Regions from separate parts of the Paenibacillus sp. FSL K6-1330 genome, predicted to be linked through region 2. Evidence: a T-box and tRNA genes for the amino acid it is inferred to sense, from the RefSeq annotation. Region 2 holds a T-box; the other holds one or more tRNA genes.
What was found. A T-box is a leader RNA that pairs with one kind of tRNA and senses whether it is charged. The one in region 2 lies ahead of trpS (tryptophan--tRNA ligase), so its partner is inferred to be a tRNA-Trp.
Positions count from the first base shown of each region.

Region 1: it encodes a tRNA-Trp, which carries the amino acid that the T-box ahead of trpS (tryptophan--tRNA ligase) is inferred to sense. The anticodon was not compared.

Region 1 covers NZ_CP150269.1:6,369,482-6,377,268, reverse strand. The annotation lists rRNA gene NYE54_RS29260 (23S ribosomal RNA) at 1-991, shown strand, start outside; tRNA gene NYE54_RS29255 (tRNA-Asn) at 1,066-1,141, shown strand; tRNA gene NYE54_RS29250 (tRNA-Ser) at 1,147-1,238, shown strand; tRNA gene NYE54_RS29245 (tRNA-Glu) at 1,255-1,329, shown strand; tRNA gene NYE54_RS29240 (tRNA-Val) at 1,506-1,581, shown strand; tRNA gene NYE54_RS29235 (tRNA-Met) at 1,669-1,745, shown strand; tRNA gene NYE54_RS29230 (tRNA-Asp) at 1,776-1,852, shown strand; tRNA gene NYE54_RS29225 (tRNA-Phe) at 1,922-1,997, shown strand; tRNA gene NYE54_RS29220 (tRNA-Thr) at 2,020-2,095, shown strand; tRNA gene NYE54_RS29215 (tRNA-Tyr) at 2,100-2,184, shown strand; tRNA gene NYE54_RS29210 (tRNA-Trp) at 2,191-2,264, shown strand; tRNA gene NYE54_RS29205 (tRNA-His) at 2,287-2,359, shown strand; tRNA gene NYE54_RS29200 (tRNA-His) at 2,405-2,480, shown strand; tRNA gene NYE54_RS29195 (tRNA-Gln) at 2,499-2,573, shown strand; tRNA gene NYE54_RS29190 (tRNA-Gly) at 2,589-2,663, shown strand; tRNA gene NYE54_RS29185 (tRNA-Cys) at 2,675-2,748, shown strand; tRNA gene NYE54_RS29180 (tRNA-Arg) at 2,761-2,837, shown strand; tRNA gene NYE54_RS29175 (tRNA-Leu) at 2,846-2,925, shown strand; gene NYE54_RS29170 (hypothetical protein) at 3,540-3,839, shown strand; gene NYE54_RS29165 (PspA/IM30 family protein) at 3,908-4,585, shown strand; gene NYE54_RS29160 (PspC domain-containing protein) at 4,588-5,067, shown strand; gene NYE54_RS29155 (PspA/IM30 family protein) at 5,069-5,755, shown strand; gene liaF (cell wall-active antibiotics response protein LiaF) at 5,925-6,569, shown strand; gene NYE54_RS29145 (sensor histidine kinase) at 6,611-7,684, shown strand; gene NYE54_RS29140 (response regulator transcription factor) at 7,668-7,787, shown strand, end outside.
Region 2 covers NZ_CP150269.1:7,160,720-7,168,506, reverse strand. The annotation lists gene NYE54_RS32625 (MerR family transcriptional regulator) at 1-710, shown strand, start outside; gene NYE54_RS32620 (cellulase family glycosylhydrolase) at 723-2,204, shown strand; gene trpS (tryptophan--tRNA ligase) at 2,413-3,396, opposite strand; T-box leader at 3,445-3,722, opposite strand; gene NYE54_RS32610 (sigma-70 family RNA polymerase sigma factor) at 3,999-5,573, shown strand; gene NYE54_RS32605 (SDR family oxidoreductase) at 5,803-6,567, opposite strand; gene NYE54_RS32600 (MerR family transcriptional regulator) at 6,762-7,583, opposite strand.

The sequences.
Region 1 (7,787 bases), 790 kb from region 2:
ACGGCGGCCGTAACTATAACGGTCCTAAGGTAGCGAAATTCCTTGTCAGGTAAATTCTGACCCGCACGAATGGCGTAACGACTTGGGCGCTGTCTCAACGAGAGATCCGGTGAAATTTTAATACCTGTGAAGATGCAGGTTACCCGCGACAAGACGGAAAGACCCCATGGAGCTTTACTGCAGCTTGATATTGGATTTGGGTACGATCTGTACAGGATAGGTGGGAGCCTTTGAAGCATGAGCGCCAGCTTGTGTGGAGGCGACGTTGGGATACCACCCTGATCGTATCTAGGTTCTAACCTGGTACCGTAATCCGGTACGGGGACAGTGTCAGGCGGGCAGTTTGACTGGGGCGGTCGCCTCCTAAAGAGTAACGGAGGCGCCCCAAGGTTCCCTCAGAATGGTTGGAAATCATTCGAAGAGTGCAAAGGCATAAGGGAGCTTGACTGCGAGACCTACAAGTCGAGCAGGGACGAAAGTCGGGCTTAGTGATCCGGTGGTACCGCATGGAAGGGCCATCGCTCAACGGATAAAAGCTACCCTGGGGATAACAGGCTTATCTCCCCCAAGAGTCCACATCGACGGGGAGGTTTGGCACCTCGATGTCGGCTCATCGCATCCTGGGGCTGAAGTAGGTCCCAAGGGTTGGGCTGTTCGCCCATTAAAGCGGTACGCGAGCTGGGTTCAGAACGTCGTGAGACAGTTCGGTCCCTATCTGTCGTGGGCGTAGGAAATTTGAGAGGAGCTGTCCTTAGTACGAGAGGACCGGGATGGACGTACCGCTGGTGCACCAGTTGTTCCGCCAGGAGCATGGCTGGGTAGCTACGTACGGAAGGGATAAGCGCTGAAAGCATCTAAGCGTGAAGCCCCCCTCAAGATGAGATTTCCCAATTCGTAAGACCCCTTGAAGACCACGAGGTAGATAGGTTGGAGGTGGAAGTGCAGCAATGCATGGAGCTGACCAATACTAATCGGTCGAGGGCTTATCCAAAAACTATTTCAATGTGCTGCAAATTCGTTTCGTATCTAGTTTTCAGGTGATCAATCACTTGAATTAAATATTGTTCCCTGATAGCTCAGTTGGTAGAGCACTCGACTGTTAATCGAGTTGTCACAGGTTCGAGTCCTGTTCGGGGAGCCATTTATGGAGAGGTGTCCGAGTTGGCCGAAGGAGCACGATTGGAAATCGTGTAGGCGCCAAAAGCGTCTCGAGGGTTCGAATCCCTCTCTCTCCGCCACTATTATTTCAAGCAAGGCCCGTTGGTCAAGGGGTTAAGACACCTCCCTTTCACGGAGGTAACAGGGGTTCGAATCCCCTACGGGTCACCACTTTCTTTATTGCATCAGGGGATGAGAATCCCGTCGGTTCGTCGGAGCTTAACTTCGGTAGTATAGGCTTCGCAGTCTAGAACGAAGTGAGAGTATCCCCTACGGGTCACCACTTTCTTTTGAAAAACACTTGCTTCTTATATCAGATTTTGGTATGATTAAAGTCGCTTTGTTACGGAGGCTTAGCTCAGCTGGGAGAGCATCTGCCTTACAAGCAGAGGGTCGGGGGTTCGATCCCCTCAGCCTCCACCATGATTTATCCCCAAAAAGTGAAGCTCATGCTTCGCAAGTAATTCCGATTACTATTCGGGGACCCCATACAAGCAACCCTTTTAATGACGCGGGGTGGAGCAGTTCGGTAGCTCGTCGGGCTCATAACCCGAAGGTCGTAGGTTCAAATCCTGCCCCCGCAACCAATTTATATCGCGATAGCGATAATGCCTCATGGAACTGTGGTGTAGAGGCCTAACATGCCTGCCTGTCACGCAGGAGATCGCGGGTTCGAATCCCGTCAGTTCCGCCATTATTTATAACTTTGGGATGAGATGAGTATCCGATATTGGGTTCCGTCAAAGTTCGCGAAGAGCTTTAAGGCTCGGTAGCTCAGTCGGTAGAGCAGAGGACTGAAAATCCTCGTGTCGGCGGTTCGATTCCGTCCCGAGCCACCATGTACGTTTTATAACTTTATATGCCGGTGTAGCTCAATTGGTAGAGCAACTGACTTGTAATCAGTAGGTTGGGGGTTCAAGTCCTCTCGCCGGCACCATTCTGGAGGATTAGTGAAGTGGCTAAACACGGCAGACTGTAAATCTGCTCTCTTCGAGTTCGGTGGTTCGAATCCATCATCCTCCACCAGTTTTTAGGGGCATAGTTTAAAGGTAGAACAACGGTCTCCAAAACCGTTGGTGTGGGTTCAATTCCTGCTGCCCCTGCCATTGAATATTTATAATGAACTTGGCGATCGTGGCGAAGGGGTTAACGCACCGGATTGTGGTTCCGGCATTCGTGGGTTCGAGACCCATCGGTCGCCCATTATTTCATTATGATTATTCTCTAAAAAAACTATTACATTATGGCGATCGTGGCGAAGGGGTTAACGCACCGGATTGTGGTTCCGGCATTCGTGGGTTCGAGACCCATCGGTCGCCCCATAGTTTTTTTAAAAATGTTGGGGATTAGCCAAGCGGTAAGGCAACGGACTTTGACTCCGTCATGCATAGGTTCGAATCCTATATCCCCAGCCATTGATTTTTATGTTTGCGGACGTGGCTCAGCGGTAGAGCATCGCCTTGCCAAGGCGAGGGTCGCGGGTTCGATTCCCGTCGTCCGCTCCATTTTTATTTCTGGCGCCATAGCCAAGTGGTAAGGCACAGCTCTGCAAAAGCTTTATCCCCAGTTCGAATCTGGGTGGCGCCTCCATAACAAAACTATGTGCCCTTAGCTCAGCTGGATAGAGCGTTTGACTACGAATCAAAAGGTCAGGAGTTCGAATCTCTTAGGGCACGCCATAAAGTAAGCCGGTGTGGCGGAATTGGCAGACGCGCGCGACTCAAAATCGTGAGGGAAACCGTGGGGGTTCGAGTCCCTTCACCGGCATCATCCAAAAGGAATGTAGACTATAAACGTCTGCATTCCTTTTTTCGTTGCATTTACATCGATATTCGTTTCTCGGTAGCAGCTAAGCTGAAGATCCGTTACTCTTCATGATAAAAGGCTAATCTTGATGAGCTTAAGTGTTATGTCACTTCATTTTATAACTCGCAAGCAATACACCTTAATCCTATGCAAACTTCTGAGATGCAACCTCCTTAGATCAATCCCACTTCCTTTACTATGGTATCCTTCTTCATGATTTTCATATTCGGCCCCATGCTTCATCCTACCGCTACCTTAACCTACCGTTCCACGGGCTTTACTACTATCACCTTAGAGCTGAAGCTATACTCATCAAACTAAACTAACATTAGAAAGCACGTCTCTTTATTAGGTAAAACAAAAGCAAGGATACCGGAGGATTCATCTACACAGGTCAGCTTATCGAATCATTGATCCAGTGCAGGGTTGGACGCAGGTCTATAGGAGGCCCCGCCTTAGGTCTAGGTGCAAAAACCGTCCCCAGGCCGTTTTAGTGAAACTCGAAATTACCTAGAATAGAGTCATAAGGTTGAACAAATGAAACAACGATCAAACAACAGAAAGGCGGTGTATAAATGAGAAATTCAAAAGGAAATGGAATGAGTATCCTGTTGATTGGTGTAGGGATCTTGGTTCTCCTGGGAGTATTCGGTCCTCTGCTTGGATGGTTGTTCAGTCTTGTAATTCCAATCCTGATGGTCGCTTTGGGATACTACGGGATCCGGAGAGGTAACACCTTGATGGGATGGGTTATTCTCGGTATCGGTGTGATCTGGTTGATGGGTAAACTGTCTTGGCTGATCGGTCCGATCCTTGGAATCATCTTGATCATCTACGGGGTGTCCCGATTGAAGAATGGTAGACCCCGTTATTGATAAAAACCACTACATTAAATAACATGCAAAAACAACAGATCATGATAGATGAGGAGGGCTAAGCGAATATGAGTGTTTTCCGGCGGATAAGAGACATAACCGTAGCAACATTGAATGAAAAGCTCGAGCAGAGCCAGGATCCGGTTCGATTGATCGACCAGTTCCTACATTCAACCAGACAGGACATTGCTGAGGCTGAGAAGCTGCAGCAGCAATGTCAAGTACATTCCAGACAGCTGAAGCAGCAGGTGGATCAAGCAGAAACCATGCGATATAAACGCGAAGAGCAGGCACTGCTTGCACTGAAGGCCGGTGAAGAACATCTTGCCAAGCTGGCATTGCAGGAGAAGCTGATCTATGAGGAAAAGATTGAACAGTATCAAGGCCTGTTGTCCTCAAGCCTGGAGTCGTTAAAAGAAATCGAGGAGCAGCTCGGCGAGCTGCGGATGGAATATCAGACGGTATACAGCAAACGTCAGTATTATGTTGCCCGAGTGGAAACCCTTCGTCTTCAGCAAAAAATGAATGAACGTACAGGCTCCTATGGCGGCGGTCCTGATGTACCGAAGATGTTCAATCGTCTCGAAGACCGTATCAGCGACTGGGAACTGGAAGCCAGAAGTCTTCGCGATTTACGCCGCATGGGGCAGGAATACATGGATCAGGCTGGTGAAACAGTCTCCACTGTATTGGAAAAAGAACTTGCCCGCCTGAAGCAAAAGCTGAATAACAGCGGAAAGGAGTAACCATGACTAGATTGTACCGTTCCACCCGAGACAAGATGTTCACAGGGTTGATCGGCGGTATATCCGATCATTTCGGAGTCGAATCTACCCTACTTAGAATCATATTTGTAGTCAGTATCTTTTTCACAGGCGGTACAACGCTGTTGATCTATCTGATTGCATCCCTTGTAGTACCTAAGGAGCCGTACTATCACGATCCGTATGGTCCACAGGGAAGACATGGTGGCGGATACCGTTACAACGATCATCCGGGCCCGGGACTAGGCTACAACAGCTATAACGATGCTTATGGACGTCAAGGCTATCCTAATGAGCATGGAAGTTTTGGCCCCAAATATGACCGTCCCAATGGCACAAGAAACAATGCGTCTGCGGATTCCGATCTGGATGCGATGATGAAGGATATTGAGAGAAAAGCAATGCAAAAAGAAATCGAAGAATTGAAGAAAAAACTTTCGAACTATGAGAAGGGAGATAAATAACATGGGAGTATTTAAAAGAATTAAGGATATGACGAAAGCATCGGTGAATGAACTGCTGGATAAAGTAGAGGATCCAATCGTAATGTTGAACCAGTACCTGCGCGACATGGAGGCAGAAATTCATGAAGCAGAGGTAACAGTAGCGAAGCAAATGGCTAACGAGCGTCGTATGAAGCAGCGCGTCGATGAGGCTGTGAAGATGGCGGCACAACGTGAAGCTCAAGCTGAATTGGCTCTTAAAAATGGTCAAGAAGAAGTGGCTCGCAAGCTGCTTGAAGAGAAGATCTATTTCGATCAAAAAGAAACCGAGTACGTGGAATTGCACCTGCAATCCGAGGCTCAAGCGAAAGAACTTGTAGCTCAGCTGCATGAAATGAAAGACGAGTTCTACAAAATGCGCAACAAGCGCAATGAGCTTGTAGCTCGCGCTCAAATGGCTAAAGCGAAGAAGCAAATGTCTCAAGTGAGCAGCCTGCATACGATCGAAAGCGGCAGTGCTTCGATGGGCTTCCACCGCATGGAGGAAAAAATCATGCAACTGGAAGCAGAAGCTGATGTGCTTCGCGCCCCATACCGTCCTAACAATGCAGTATACACAAGCCCAGTGGATGCTGAGAAGCAATTGAAAGTCGATGAGCAGCTGCAAGCTTTGAAAAACAAAATGGGGAATTCTTCGAAGTCCGAGTAATTCCTTAACAAGTCAGCAAAATAAGATTAAACCGTATTCGAACACCATGTTCATATGATATGCTATACGAATGAGATTGTCGTATAGTACAGGCAAAGCCATACAGTGGAGAACGTCTCACTGCTATGGCTTTTCCGAGCTTATATCTTGGTCATCAAGGAGGTGCGACATGGACAGAAACCGCTGGATAGCAGTTGGTTTAATCAGCTTGGGTTTTATTATGCTTTTCGGCCGATGGTTTGGTTTCTTCACCATTGTCGCCCTGTTACTCATGTTCGCAGGTGTCCTTCAGATCAGACAGGGCTATTTGAAGAAGGGATACATTCTGCTCGGAGTAGGTGCCGTACTGCTGCTGCTGGAGCATCTCATGTTGATTATCGGCATCAGCTTGATATCGCTAGGTATTTTTTATGGCAAGTCCAAGCGAGCCCATACCACGACAAAGTACGTTCAGAAGCAGAACTTTATGTCTAACTTTGATTGGGATCTGACTCCATGGGTGATGCGCAGTCTGAGTGTGTGGCATGTACTTGGAGAAGCGGATGTGGATCTGTCCCTGGCGCTTCCAGAGGAACGCCAAACGGTCCTTATGTTCCATGGAATGCTGGGGGATATTGATCTGATGATCCCGGACTATTATGGGGTGGAGATCGAAGCCTCGATCCTGTTTGGCTCGATTCATATGGACGACCGGAAGGAAACCGGCATATTAAACCGCGTGCGGTATATATCACCCAATTACGAGGCCAGTGAATATAAAGTGAAATTTATTGTTTCTTATTTAGGCGGAGATTTGAATATAAAAATGACATAATAAACGTATGTCTTGTGTAAACCATTCAGGAGGGTTGCCCCGTGGAAACGGAAAAGAAAGCAAATATAATTACCCGAAGTATGCGTGAGGGGACCCTTCTGGGATTGGTTGTCATGCTCGTTGTCCTATATTTATTATATACATATGGTTATCTTCAACCATTTGAGACGTGGAAGAACCGGATCGAAGCCGGCATCACTCTGGTATTGCTGCCGATCGGGCTGGGTGCGATCTATGGCTTCTTCCAGGGATACCGGGTAAAACGACGAGTTGATCTTGTAAGGGAAACACTGGTGAACTGGGAAAAAGGCAGCCTTACGGACGTGATGCCGGACATCGGCGAAGACGAAGTGGGACGGCTTGGAGAACAGCTGGTGAAGATCAGCAAACGCTGGGAGGATCAAGTATCTTCTCTGCAGCGGTTATCAACGAACAATGCCCAGCTTGCCGAGCAGGCCAGGGTAACAGCAATTGTGGAAGAGAGGCAGCGTCTGGCGCGCGAGCTTCATGATGCGGTTTCTCAGCAGCTGTTTGCCATCTCGATGACGGCAACCGCTGTGGGTAGGACATTGGATAAGGATTTTGACAAAGCGCAGCGCCAGGTGGCTCTGATTGAGGAAATGTCGGCTGTGGCCCAGTCCGAGATGAGGGCGCTTCTTCTTCATCTGCGGCCTGTTTATCTCGAAGGGAAAGCACTGGAGCAAGGGCTGAAGGATCTGATCAAGGAATTGCGGATTAAAGTACCTATGGAAATTACGTTTGAGATGGACGATGACATACATTTGCTTAAAGGGATCGAAAATCATCTGTTCCGTATTATCCAGGAGGCCATGTCGAACACCCTCAGACACTCGAAAGCGGAGAAAATGGACATCCGAATTCACCGCAGGCAGAATACTGTTCGGGTAATGCTGCGGGACGATGGGATCGGATTTGAATTGGATGACAAGAAACAGACTTCCTACGGTCTATCGACGATGCAGGAACGGGTGACGGAGATCGGGGGCTCGGTACAATTCATAACAGCACCGGGTAAAGGGACTCGAATTGAGATCGTTGTGCCACTCATAAATGATGAACGTAAACGGGGGGATGTAGATGGAAACGCCGATTAAGGTGCTGCTGGTGGATGATCATGAGATGGTCCGGATCGGTTTAGCGGCTGTGCTTGGTACAGAGGACGGCATCGAGGTGGTTGGTGAAGCGGGCAGCGGCGAG
Region 2 (7,787 bases):
CTCGGGACGCGAACAAGTACCGCTATTATGATCTTGAGCAGTTCGATTCACTCATCACGATTCGAATGCTGCGGGCCATGGATGTGTCGATCGAGCGAATCCAAGCACTGCTTCGGGACAACAGCCTAGACGCTATTCGCATGCTGCTCTCTGACAAGCGGCAAGACATTGACCGCCAGCGGACTTATTTGAAACATTTGTCTCACAAGCTGGACGTGTTGGATGTTCAGCTTCAACGGTTCGATAATACGGAGGTCATTGAGCTTGTACTAAGCCACCCGAGCTGGGTGCTGCTTACCGATTCCATCATGGAGAGCGGAGATCATGGACTCGGGAGCAAAGTGCAGCAACAGGTACGAAGAATCCATGCCAGAGAATGGCTTGCATTCTGCCATACCATATCGATTGTGTCGCAAGATAACCTTAACGCAGGCCGTTATCACAATTACCTGTACAATGGCATTCTGTCCACCTTCCCGATGGAGGGTGACTCTTCCGTCTTTCAGAAACTTGAGCCTCGCTACTGTGCCAGAAAATGCGTGGTTATCGGCAGGGACGACTATGCCAAGATGGACGATCACTACGATCAGATGAAAGCTTTCATTCGCAATCGCGGACTAAAGATCGCGGGTCATTCTCTCGAAGTCAATCTCTATAACCAGTACGACAATCATTACATTGAAATTTACATTCCGGTAGAAGAACGATAGGGGGAAGCGGACATGAAAAAATTAGTGATCGACGGACAACGATTCTTGAATGAAGACGGCGCTCAAGTGATCCTGAACGGCATCAATCTCGTATGCAAGGACAAGGCAAAAGGATATGTTGAGCCCTGTGATGCAGCTCTGTTCGCCTGGTTCCGCGAACAAGGATTTAACGTTGTCCGTCTAGGTTTAATATGGGATGGCGTCGAGCCGGAGCCTGGGGTCTACGACGATGCGTATCTGAGCAGAATCAAGCAGCAAGTTGTATGGGCTGAGCAGAATGATCTCTATGTTTTTCTGGATATGCATCAGGATTTGTACAGCTTGCTCTACGGCGACGGGGCTCCCGCATGGGCCACCCTCTCCGATGATCTTCCTCATGTTACCGGACATATTTGGAGTGACGCCTACCTGGAAAGTCCGGCTGTGAACCGCGCTCTGGATCACTTCTGGCGGAATACGTCCGCTTCCGACGGGATCGGCCTGCAGGATCACTATGCAGCGATGTGGAAGCATGCGGCACAGTTTATGGCTGATTGTCCGAATATCATCGGTTATGACATGATGAACGAGCCGTACCCCGGAACAAGCGGACAGGAGGTGCTTGGCACCATCATTGCCGCATATGCGGGGCATGTGATGGGAATAGCCGACCCGAACATGGAACAGCTTGCCGGACTCTGGTTTGACGAGGAAAAGAGGCTAGAGGTTCTTGCCGGGATGGCGGAGATGGATACGTACCGCATACTCGTCGACAGCGCCAGAGAAGTCTCGCAAATCTTCGAACGGGAAGTTCTCGCGCCCTTTTTCAACAAGACAGCGGCAGCAATTCGCTCCGTTTCCCCGGACGGATTTTTGATGCTGGAAACGAGCTATTTCTCGAACATGGGGATCGAGTCCGGCTTGCAGCTTGTGCAGGATCCGGCCGGTCAAACCTTACACCATCAGGTGTTTGCACCGCACGGCTATGATCTGGTGGTCGATACGGAGCATTATGACATTTACAATCAGGATCGCGTCCAGCTGATTTTTGCTACCCATCGCAAGGTGCAGGAACGATTGAACGTGCCGGTCCTGGTCGGGGAATGGGGGGCCTTCTCCCAACATCCGGCAACCTTTCAGCTTTCCAAGCAGATCATTGCGATATTTGAGCGGTATCTTTGGAGTAACACATACTGGTGTTGGTGTGACGGCTTCAAGGAAGCCCCATATGTCAAAGCGTTGAATCGCGCGTATCCGCAAGCGACAGCCGGCGTGCTCTCAGCATACCGTTATGATCATGATAACGGCAGTTTAAGTATAGATTTCGTTTCATCCGTTGGAGAGACGTTGATTTACCATCCCCATCTGGAATCGATATCCAGGAGCGACGTGGCGGTTGCCGGTACGGACGCCTATCAACTCGAGCTGCGCCCTTTCCTGGATTCGAAGAGTGGCATCTTGGCGATCACTGTTCTTGATGAAGGGAACAAGATTACGGTTACGATAGGGAGATGATGTCAAGGGGGCTGGAACGACATAGCAGGCATTTCAATAAATAAGGCGAGAATAAGAAGAACCATGGGGTTAAAGCGAGGCGGGACAGACTAAAGCGGCGTAGATACTTGTGTACAATGTAAAAAGGCATGCCAACAAAATAAGCAGGGCGTCCCTTGTTCTGATTCCCGATAAGGAAACAGTCATCAAGGGGACGCCCTCGGTTCTTTCAGAACGTGACCAATCCCACCGCTTTCTTGGCGGCAAGCAGTGTTGGGCCTGCGGTTTCGGAAGCCCGCTTCGCTCCGTCCATCAAAATGCGATCAAGCTCGGAGGAATTCACGATTTGATGGAACTTCTCCTGGATCGGCTGAAGTTTCTCGATGACCACCTCGGCCAATTCTTTCTTGAACGTGCCGTATCCTTGGCCCTCATACCGTTTCTCGATGACGGAGATGGCTTCCTCGGAGAATACGGAGTAAATCTCGATCAGATTGCTGACCGCCGGTTTTTGCTCCCAGTCATGCCGGACCTGGCCATCGGAGTCGGTAACGGCTTTGGAGAATTTCTTGCGGATATCCTCCGGCGTATCCATCATGTGGACGCAGCTATTTTTATTCGGATTGCTCTTGCTCATCTTTTTGGACGGATCGTCAAGGCCCATGATGCGGGAGCCAATATCCTGAATGATCGGCTCGGGAAGCGTAAATGTGTGTTTATACCGGTTATTGAAGCGCTCGGCTACATCACGGGTCAGCTCCAGATGCTGCTTCTGATCGTCACCGACAGGCACATGCGTTGCCTGGTAGAGCAGTACATCGGCAGCCATCAGGACCGGATACGTAAACAACGCGGAGCTCACGGTATCTTTTCCGTCCGATTTCTCCTTGAATTGGGTCATGCGCTTTAATTCACCAAAATGCGCCTGCGTCTCCAGCAACCACCCGAGCTCTACATGTGCGGGGACCTGCGATTGCAGAAAGATCGTCGCTTTATCGGGGTCAATGCCCGACGCAATGTACAGCGCGGCAATGTCCCGCGTGCGCTGGTGCAGCTCCATGGGATCCTGATAGACCGTGATCGCATGCAGATCCGGCACGAAGAAATAGGACTCATACTCATGCTGCAGCTTCACATACTGACGGAGAGCACCCCCGTATCCGCCAATATTCAAATCTCCACTCGGCTTAATTCCTGACAATAATCGTTTCATAACACACCTCCTGATTGTTTGCGAACAACACAAAAACACCTCATCCCTCCATGGGACGAAGTGTAACTTTCGCGGTACCACCCAAATTCGACTGTACGGTCGCTCTTAAGCATGACGTGGAAATGGGGAAAATGCACCATTATGCCTGTCATATCTCCCAAAATAACGGTGGAGAGCCGTCAAGGCCTACTGCTCCGGCACAGATCGGAGGTTCGGGTTGAAGCGAGAAGATCCATTCACTTATTTCGGGGTACCGGGCCTCGCACCATTCGCCGGTTCGCTTGGACCTCGAGAGATAAGCTACTATTTCTTCTCATAGCCGTGTGGTATGTTGTTCTTAAATTCATCAGCGCTGCTCTTTCGGATAAGAAAAGAGAGCAAGATGAATATGATGAGAATCATTACACAGGTGTTAGGTGAATGTCAAGAGGGATTATCGTCGGATAAACGGCCACCACGCGGCGTTGGGGAAGGCAATGAAGAGCTTCCACGATCAGTTTTTCTTCATACAAGAACTGAAAATATTTTAATGTGAGGTAACCTTTTTTATACGAATCGGCACTTAAGTGTTAGAGACACCGGGAAGGGAGGTTTAAGTGAACGTGTTCCAGTGGATTGAGGCAGCCCGGCGGGGCAGTGCGGAGGCCCAGGAAAGCTTGGTTCAGCATTTTACCGGCATGGCGCTGGCCGTGAACTACGATAAATTGCAGGATCAACATTTAGCGGAAGATGCCGTGCAGGAGGCATTTACGGAGGCTTTTGCGAATCTGCATAAGCTGCAGGATCCCCAGCGTTTTCCCGGATGGTTCAAAGTGATCGTTGAGCGGCAGTGTTACAGGGACTTTCGCCGCAAGCAGTTTCAGACGTTACCGCTGCATGAGATGGAATTGCCGGTAGGAGATCAGCGAAGCTTGGAGTCGGTTGTGGAAAAGAGAGAGCTGGTCGGTCAGCTGCATGCCACGATCGCAGATTTGCCACCCGGCATGCGGATTGCGGTCCAGCTCTATTATTTTCAAGGCTACAGCCTGCGGGAGATCTCGCAATATTTGGATATATCCCTGCCGGCTTTGAAGAAGCGACTCTTTGATGCCCGGCGGAAGCTGAAGAACACGCTGCACGTAGCCGACTTTGTATCGGTGTTCACCGATCTGTATGAGGGAGGAAAACGTATGCTGCACATCGTTAATGGAGATTCGGTAGGAGATAAGCTGAAGCAAGGGAACATTCAAGGGGACATTCTGGTGTGGCGAGAGCTTTATTCTTTTGGTCCGGTCTTCACGAAGATGGACGTGCCGAATCATCGGAGAACCAGAGCTCAGTATCTGGAGCAAACGCTGGGGATTCCGCAGAAGGAATATATCGGGACCTGCGAGGCGCAGGAGAGGAAGCTTCAGGATTTTCAGCAATATGATGAAATCGTGCTCTGGTTTGAGCATGATCTGTTTGACCAGACGATGCTGTCTTATTTGCTGCATTGGTTTAAGGAGCAGTCACTGGGAAATACGAAGCTGAGTCTGCTGTGCATTGGCGCATACCCGGGCATCGAGCTTTTTCGTGGGTTGGGGCAGCTCAGCACGGAGCAGCTCGAGACTTTATCGGGCACATGGCACACGATTGGAGAACAAGAGCTCATGCTGGGCAGTATGTTGTGGGAAGCCTATACTTCGGATCTGCCGGAGAAACATCAGCGCATGCTGGAGGTTGATTCCTCGGCACTGCCTTTTGCTAGGGCTGCATTTGCGGCCCATCTGGCACGGCTGCCCTCCGTGATTAATGGACTTGGGATCATTGAGCAGACCACGTTAGAGGCTGTAGCGGGCGGAATCCATAAGCCTCATGAGTTATTCCGAAAGGTAGGTGACCAGCTCCATACACTGGGAATGGGAGATCTGGAGTTCTGGTATTACCTGGCGAAGCTGACAGAGGGACCGGATTCCTTGCTCGTTATCGATGGTACAGCACCTTTTCCCGACTTTAAACTAGCTGTACCCCATTTCCAAGATCGGGTGCTGCAAGTGACGAGTCTGGGGCATGAGGTGCTAGCGGGTAAGACCGACTATGCCTGCACCGGAACGATCGATAAATGGGTAGGAGGCTTGCAGGTAAGGGGTAAGGCTCCGATATGGCGCTGGAACCCGGAGCGGAAGTCGATTGTGCGGATGGGCGAATCTGATTAACAACAGGTACAGGAAAAAGCGATCTTGAGTAGATTGCGGATCCGATTACCAGCAGAATATAGTATAAGAGCTATCCTTGCTTAGCGTTAATGCCAAGCAAGGATAGCTCTTTTTAAGATATCAGAAAGTATAAACTTCGGAGGGGCTGCTGCCTGATATCGCAAGAAAAACTACCGCTAAACGCGGTCTGTCTTCTTTGAGAGTGCGTCGATAGACGTTGTTATCATAGTTACAGATGTGAACCGCCGGTTGCGTCAACCATTTGTCCTGTTACCCAGCGTCCGTCGCTGGATGCGAGAAACGCGACGACATCTGCAATATCGGACGGCTGGCCGATTCGGCCAAGCGCGGACATCTCCGCGGCATGCAACTGCCCTTCCGGTGTATGCAGCCATGCAGCATTCACATCCGTATCCACGATGCCTGGTAGAACCGCATTCACCGTGATCCCACGTGGACCCAGCAGCTTGGCGAGATGCAAGGTGAACGTGTTGATGGCTCCCTTGGTTATGTTGTAAGCCATAATATGCGGATAGGCGATACGCGTAACACCGGAGGAGATGTTGACGATGCGTCCGCCGTCACGAAGGAGCGGCAGCGCCTGTTGGACCAGGAAGAACAGTGCTTTTACATTGACGGCAAGCAGCTCATCGAAGCTTTCCTCGGTCGTCTCTTCAAAGGTGTTGGAGGTTCCGATACCTGCGTTATTCACCAGAATATCGAAACGGTTGTCCTCCGTTATGCGAAGAAGTTCCTCCTCCAATGAATGAATAAGCCTTGTTGCTCCGGCTACCGATTCCAGTTTGGCACCCAGGGCGATAGCTCGCCCACCCTGTTTTTGAATAGTCTGAACAACCTCATCCGCCGCATCTCGGCGAGTTCCGTAATGAACAGCGACCAGCGCGCCTTCTTCCGCCAGCCGAAGCGCGATTCCTTTGCCGATTCCTCGGCTTCCGCCTGTAACCAATGCAATTTTGCCTTCCAATCGTTTCATGAAACCCCACTCCTCTTGTTCGATTTAACGTTACTGTACACTCTCCTGTTAAGGGGAGAGTCAAGAGGGTGGTTTAGAATTTTTCTAGAGTTTTTTCATGAACATAAAAGTCATGCCAGATTACTGCTGCTGTTAGTACGGATTTAGGATGGGTCGAGGTTCGTTTTCGGTAGCCTATTAGTGCAAAGGAAGGGTTACTCCATGTTACCTTGTAAGGGGATAAGCAATTCCGCAGGACGCTTCTTGCCGTAGATATCTTTATCCGAGGTGAGATAGATCTCGCGGATCGGCTCCCGGTCCGATTGAACGAAGCCTTGGGACGAAATCCATGCCTTGAGCTCGGGTAAGGCGAGACAGCTATAGCCGTACGGATCACAACGATGGACAAGAGATGCGGCAGATTGCAACTCCGGTAGGAAGTCTACACGCACCCGACCATTAGCAGGTATGTCCCTAGTTATGGGGACTGCGACTTCGATGTCGGCATTCTCGCTGTCGTGATTATGCCAAAGGATGGTTAGTTGGCTAGCTTCCTCTTCTCCATATAAGATAGCGTATTTCGTAATCTCATCAAGCAAGAGACATAGCTGGCTACGGGGGACTTGGTCGCGAATGGAAGCGGCGAGCTGGGATGGGACTTCCCGGATACGGATGGAGCCTGCCGGATCACCGGCTTCGGATGGTTCCAAGCGCGACATCCTGCTGTTCACTCCCTCCAGCTGCTGCTGGAGGGTCTGCATCGCATGCTGAAGCTCCGTCATTTTATCCGCAAGTTTGTGCTTTACGACATCGGTTTCTAGATCCTCTTCAAAAAAAGGCATGAGCTGTTCCAATGTAAACCCCTGTTCCTTGTAAGAGGCAATTCGCTTGACGGTCAGAAGCTGCTCCTCGGAATAGTAACGGTATCCGCTTTGTTCATCAACATGGGCCGGCTTCAATAGGCCCAGCTCATCATAATATCGCAATGTCTTGATGGAAATGCCGCTGACCTTGGCAAAAGCGCTGATCTTCATCATGCCGATGGCAACCTCCTTTACGATTCGGTCTGCGTGGATAACGATATCATATCTCGCGCTCCTGCGTACGTAAAGAACTTAGCTCGCCGGTTCTGAAGGAACAACTCGGTCCTAAGACCGAGTCGGTTTTCATCCTGGAGTGGGAATTCAAAACCGGCCGGATTATCATACAATGGGTTCAAAGAAGATTCAGCGATCCCGCTT